Regions from separate parts of the Paenibacillus puldeungensis genome, predicted to be linked through region 2. Evidence: riboswitches for the same ligand, from Rfam matches in the RefSeq annotation. Region 2 holds a riboswitch; the other holds the start of a gene.
The links. Region 2 has a riboswitch for cyclic di-GMP ahead of ACFQ3W_RS17240 (transglutaminase-like domain-containing protein). Riboswitches for the same ligand answer to the same signal wherever they lie in the genome.
Positions count from the first base shown of each region.

Region 1 (3,422 bases), on a different contig from region 2:
GAGCATGAGATATGAATCGTCTGCTAGACCGAAGATCTCATTGTCCGGTCCGGACTTTGGGAAATACTAACCCAAATACTTGAATATATAGGGTTATTAATGGGATGAATGTTTAAAGAGGAGGGAGCCTTGGCGGCTCTCTCCTTTTTTATCAGAAATATCATTGCGACTCGGTCATTGCAGCCCGGTTGCGGCTGCCGTACCGGTTCAGCTTTGGAGTAGTTGTATTTTGTGCAGCTAATCTCCCGGTTTCATGCGGGTGAAGAGAAATAAATGCAAAAAGTGCAGTTAAAATGCCCATATGGGCTGTTGAGAGTGATGAGGGCGGGTTTTAAATGCACTTTTTACAACTATCTCGAAAGATTTCGATTTTTGGCCCTGATTAGCTGCATTTTTTACAGTTAAATATTGTGTCGTCTATCTCCAAAATGTCGGATATGCCCGATCCTGACGAAAATTGTTAATCAACAAGGCGAAGACTACGATAACAATAGAGCCGATGAGTACGGGTGAAATAAGGTAGCTCCAGCCCATATGGCCCAGCATGATAACGAGCGGGTCCGCACCGGCCGGCGGGTGGGTCGTTTTGGTTAGCATCATCACAGCAATGGCTAACCCGACGGCAAGGCCGATTGCCCATGAAGTCGTTCCAAACCACTGGTACGACAATATCCCTATCAGCGAGGACACGAAGTGACCGCCGATAATATTCCGCGGCTGCGAGAACGGGGCATTCCAAATTCCGAAGGCCAGAACACAGCTCGCTCCAAAGGGAGCCATTAACCACTCTGATGAGGTAGCTATGGTTAGTAAAAACAGAGTGAAAATCGTCAGAAACCCTCCGATCAATCCGGTTGCAGCATCCTTTACATTGACCTTAAGTGGGCTTTTGCCTTGACCCTTCATTTTACTGAAATAACGGTAACTAAGCGTAGATCCTAATGTTACCTCTTTCTTCTCAAGCTCTCTCTCGACTACAGTTGTTCGATTCAAATCTATTTCCCTCCTTTTTCCTGCAATTAAATTTACACGAAATAAACTAACCTGTCAAACATTAAATTAATGGTTAGTTTTGTGAACGCGTAAATCTCAGCAATAGAACCGGAATCCCTCTTCTCGGATTTTCGCCAAAATTGCAGCATAATACGGAATTTTGCTGAATTCCCGGTGTGATTCTTGTCGTAATCTGATTCTTTTTGCCTATGAAATATTTATCATTTTTCTGTGTTGACAATTATTTTTTTTTGAAATATATTTGGAAATGTCTACAATTTTAATGGCATATTATGACTCCCAAGGAACCCACCCGCCAGTAATTGAATAATTGGGCACACTAATCGAAAGATTAGGTCGCAAAGCCTTGGAGTCTAAGGATCCACTTTTTATGGATTAATGACCGTCCGGCTGCATAACAATGTTTACGTTGTTTATGCAGCCGTTTTTTTATTTTCCCTCGCATCTCAGCGGATTTATCCGAGAGATATAGATACCTGAAAGTAAGGAGGGTAGAGACTTAGTGCCTGAAAGGGAGGATTTTTATGAAAAAATGAGGAGGAACTTATGAAACGCGGGTTAAAAATTGCAATTTCTTGGTTATGCTTATTTTCGTTATTTTTAAGCCCAATGTCCGTCTTTGGCGCAAGCTCAAGCGACCCGGTCTGGCCTAATCCCGGCGCGATTCAGCTCAGTAAAACGGCTAAAGCCACCGGTAACCCGGGCGAGTGGGAGATTACCCTGAAAGCCGAAGGGAAAAACGTTCGGACTAGTTCCGACGTGGTGCTGGTCATCGATAAGTCGGGGAGTATGGGCGGCAAATGGTGGGAACCGGCTTACAAGATGGATAATGCTAAAGCAGCTGCGAAGAAATTCGTGGACAATTTGCTGTTAAACGGCTCATCTAACCGGATTGCCGTAGTATCCTTTAGCGATTCAGCCTCAAAGGTTTCTGATTTTAAGGGATCTGAACAGAAGGGTGAACTAAAGAATGCTATCGATCAAATCAATCCGGATGGCGGAACAAATATCCAGGCGGGTTTAAAAAGCGCCCGTGAGATGCTCAATAGCAGCTCGGCCGAGAACAAAATAATCGTCGTATTAAGTGACGGTGAGCCTACATACAGCTACAAGGGAAAGAAGGCTGTTGGCTTTACTTGGCCTAATAGTAAATATCGATTTGCTATCACGGATTTCGATTATGGCAACATGCTTGGATCCGGTGGCGATTTCGGGATCAAATCATACAAAATCAACGGCTTTACCGTTCAAGATAACGGGATTGGTACCATTTCCGAAGCAAAAATCGCTAAAGACGCAGGCTTCAAAATTTTCTCGGTTGGTCTAGACGTTTCTGACAATAGTGATGCGCTAAATGTGCTCAAAGACGTTCAGAGCGAAGGATATTTCCCGGCGAACAGCGACGATCTAAACAAGATTTTCCGCGAAATGGCTGGAAAAATCGCTTATGCGGCTCAAGATGCCAGAGTCATTGATCCGATGGGAGATATGTTCAACCTCAAACTGAAGGGCGGACAAATTAGCCCTCAGGATTATACCGTATCGCAAGGGACGGTCACTTGGGACGCCTCGACTGAGAAATTTATTTGGAACGTCGGCAATATTGCTGAGGGAGAGCCTGCCACATTTACTTACAAAGTAATTATTGATTCATCCAAAAACCCGGTTTCTAACGTCCTCTATCCGACGAACGGCAAGACGACTTTGGAATATACCAATGTCAACAACCAGAAGACTTCGAAGGATTTTGAGGTGCCGAAGGTAAGCATCGGCAATGGTTCCATCCTCATGAAGGGCTATAAGGTCAATGCGAACGGCAAGCCGATCAACGCCGAGGGTGTTGAAGTCGAGTCTCCGGAGTTTGCAGCCGCGCTTTATAGCGAGTACTACAAGGATCAAAACGGTAGCGAAGCTTTGCCAATCGGCTCTAAGGATTATTCCGTAGCAGCCAAAGAGGTAACCGGCTACCAGCTTAAAGTAGGGCAAAATCCTACAACGGTGAAACTCACTGCAACGAATCCAACGCCAGTTATCTGGTTCGGCTATACGGAAGCAGTTGAACAGAAACTAACCGTAAAATATCTCGAGCAAGGCTCAAGTAAGGAACTGCAAGCTCCTGTAGAGAAAAAAGGTCTGCCAGGTTCCAAGGTAGCTTTGGAAGCTCCACAGCTTCCAGGGTATAGCGTAGTAGCTCCTGAAAAGCTGGAGTACACGTTCACATCTGAACCGAACCAAGTGCATACGTTCTGGTACAAGGCCAGCGAGCAGGAAGTGAAAGTGAAGTTTGTGGATAAGAAGTCAGGGAAGGAAATTGCCCCTGCGGAAACGGTAAAAGGGACCACCGGTCAAAAAATAACTTTGGAGGCAGCAAAAGTTCCGGGCTACACACCGGAAAACGCGACCTTCGA
Region 1 covers NZ_JBHTLM010000002.1:258,153-261,574, forward strand. Annotated here, with positions in the region: gene ACFQ3W_RS03875 (methyl-accepting chemotaxis protein) at 1-70, shown strand, start outside; gene ACFQ3W_RS03880 (HPP family protein) at 418-906, opposite strand; cyclic di-GMP riboswitch class I at 1,318-1,412, shown strand; gene ACFQ3W_RS03885 (MucBP domain-containing protein) at 1,561-3,422, shown strand, end outside.
Region 1: linked by a shared signal. The riboswitch ahead of ACFQ3W_RS03885 (MucBP domain-containing protein) and the one ahead of ACFQ3W_RS17240 (transglutaminase-like domain-containing protein) in region 2 are both predicted to bind cyclic di-GMP.

Region 2 (3,422 bases):
GAGAGCAGATCTGCTGATAGCTCATAACCGCTTTATCCAATAGCTCTTGCTCCAAATACCAATCCGCGATTTCCATTGATGTATTCAGCCAAAGTGCCTTGAGACGCTGGCGCTCACTTTCCGCCCACCAGTAGTCATACTCCTGCAAATAATCACCGGTATACAATTTCATCGATTCCACATATTCGTCCACAGTCTCGCTAGATATAGGCGGCAGATCTTTTAGCCTGGTCTCCCAATTCTCTATATCCAGACAGACCTGGTTAATGTTCAAAATATACCCTTCAGTCGTATTCATAATTTGAAAATGATCGCCATATGGCTTCAGCGTTTTTCGAATATGATAGACGGAGGTGTACAACTGTGAATATACCTTATCCGATTCATATTCCGGCCATAATAGATCGATTAACGTTGTTTTCCGGACTAATTGATCCCGGTATTGCAATAAGTAGAGAAACAATTCCTGGGCTTTCGTTGTACGCCATTGGAGGATCGTGCTTGATCCGGAACCTAACTCAACACTCACTTGTCGGAACAAATTCATCTTTATGCATTGATTGGCAGCAGTTGTATATTCCTGTTTGATCTCCAGCCGTTCTCGGACCCGATCCACAGTTTTGGTCAATCGTTCGATCCGGATTGGTTTAACAATATAATCCAGTGCATTCAGTTCAAAAGCTTTGACCGCATATTCATTGTAAGCCGTAACAAATACGACATTGATATCCGGTTTAGTTTCCAAAATTTGTTCAGCTAGCTCAATCCCGTTGATTTCAGGTAAACTAATATCTAAAAAAAGAACGTCGACCCGAGCCTGGAGAATTTCCTTTCTCCCAACGATCGGATCTGAGTACTTTCCGACAATCTCAATGTCTGCCAGCTTCATCAATTGCCTTTCAAGATAATCCAATGCCAGCCGCTCATCGTCTACTAGGATTACTCTCATAGAGTCAAACTCCCTAATTATGAAGTTTATTCATTTTTCACATCTCTGATAGAAGAATAGCATAGATTGTCGAAACAAAGAAGCCTTGAACACGGATGTTCAAGGCTCTTTCCGATATTAATTTTAGTATGACTTCTCTACTTGATATTTGCTCGCATCTTTGATCATCGTGAACTTAGTGATTGTTCCCTTCCAGCCTGCGTCGACCGTCGTATCAATGATAACCCATTTATTATCGACGAACACTTCATTCCATGCATGGTACGTAGAAACATAATCTGACTTGCCCATCACAAGTTTAGCGGGAATCCCTTCACTTCTTAACATGGCCGCATACAGAGAGGAGAATCCATAGCAAATATCTTTCTTTGACGATAAAGTACGATCAATTTGAGGCAGATAGCTTGAAGCGGCACTAAATGCCAACTTGTTGTCATATTTGATATTGCTGATAATATATTGATAAATCGCTTTTACTTTATCATAGTCGGTTGTCGCGTTTTTCGTAAGCTCCTTCGCTTTCTTGACCGCAAGGCTATTGATATCCCAATCTACATTTTGAATCGAATTAAGATATACCTGGTTCTCGTCGGCTAAGTTTAGCTGCAGCGTATCTTTATAAACTTCACGATACTTGCTACCATTAATCTGTTCCAAAAGACTAACCGTATATTCCCCGTTTCCCAATTGGAGGACAAACGATTCTCCGGACTTCCCAGGCGTTAAATTGTAGCTGTACTTATTCTGCCCCTTCACAATCAGAAGCTTCGTCTTGATATTGGGCTTTACATCATAATTGATGCGAATCGCGCCCTTGTCCAAATTGTCCGTATTCAGCCAACGGCTGGCTTCGGCGCCCAAAACCTTTGATCCACTACACCATGAAAATAAAAAAGTGACTGCTATTGCTAGCGGGATCCATTTCCGCATCATCCATAAAACTCCCTTCGGTAGCTGGCTGCCATTTGGTGAAAAGGCCCTGTAGCTTTGCGTCCCTGCCTTTCGACAGGTTTGCCATTATCGTATAAAGTTCTACTTCTTTCGGAACAAAGCGCCAAAATTCTCTGCGTTTGTGTTGCAATAATAGTAACACACATCACAAAATATGCAACACTTGCCAAATGAAAAATCTTACTCCTCTTTATCTGTTGTCTCCGGCATATCAGGCACAACAACCTTTTTGTTCCGCCCTGATTTTTTATGTCTTACCCACAGGAGAATACCAACAATAGCAGCAATAGCTATCAACGGCAATGCTCCAGCCACAATGACGACCAGCCACTGCGCCAATGCAGAGAGTACATCAATCGTTCCATTCAAAGCATCCTTCGCTCGACCCAACAGTGGAGTATCTTCCTTGTCACTCGATACAATGCTCGACTTCGGTTGATACACACGAATCTCAATCGTGGAATAGGCTACATTACTATCGATATATCGCATTCGTCCCTTGATCTGCTCAATTTCCGTCTGAATCCGCTCCAGTTCCCTAACGAACTCTACAAGTTGACTTGTTTTGGTGGCTTCCTCCACAAATTTCAGGTATTTGGCTTCCATGGCTTGCTTCACTTTCAGCCGTGAGTTTAAATCAACATATTCCTCAGACACATCCTGTCCTTCAATGCTACGCTGAATCGACTCAGGCTTAAGTCCCTCCAATCGGTCGAGAAAGGAAGAAAATCCGTTAGAAGGCACTTTAAGCACAAAACTACCGCCTCGCTCTTCCTGTGACTGGTTCTCCGAAAACTGAATGATATATCCCCCAGTTAACGCTACCAGATTGCGGATTTCTGACTGTGCTTTGGCATAGTCCTTTACTTCCATCACTACATTCGCCTGGTAAATCAGCTTTTTGTTAAGTCCGGCTTCCGTAGCTTCAGGCTGAATTCCTGAGGATTGCTGTCCGGAGCCAACAGTTTTGCCGACTCCAACCGTTTTCGGGTCCACCGTCGATTTCTTTTCTAGGGGTGACTCGCTAGGGGTAGCGCCTTCCCCTTCCGCAACCTGTGCTTGGTCGACTGCCTCTGCGGTACTGGTACTGGCCATGTTGCTGCTTACCGCCTGCGATTCGGCATTCATATCCTCCGCAGTACTTCCACATCCGCTTAGTAGCAAGGCGATGAGCGCCCCCGACATCACAACCTTCATTCCCCATCTTCGCATTGATTGGCCCCCTTGTCTTTGATATCTCTCGAGTCCCTCCAACCTCTTTATGGTTCATCCTGGAAGCAGCCCATTATTGGAGTGATCTCTTGTATCTTCAAACGAAGCCAATAACTAGAAGGTTGCTGCAAAAAAAAGAAAACCGCCCTGCTTTGTGCTGAGCGGCTTGTAGCTTTATTCGTGATATTTTCTCAGTACGATGGCCGAATTGTGTCCGCCAAATCCAAAGGAGTTGGACAGCCCGATATCGAGTGGAACGGCTCGTGCTGTATTCGGAACATAATCGAGGTCGCATTCGGGATCCGGATGC
Region 2 covers NZ_JBHTLM010000013.1:68,736-72,157, reverse strand. Annotated here, with positions in the region: gene ACFQ3W_RS17245 (response regulator) at 1-949, opposite strand, end outside; gene ACFQ3W_RS17240 (transglutaminase-like domain-containing protein) at 1,073-1,882, opposite strand; cyclic di-GMP riboswitch class I at 1,896-1,975, opposite strand; gene ACFQ3W_RS17235 (DUF4349 domain-containing protein) at 2,081-3,112, opposite strand; gene fabF (beta-ketoacyl-ACP synthase II) at 3,287-3,422, opposite strand, start outside.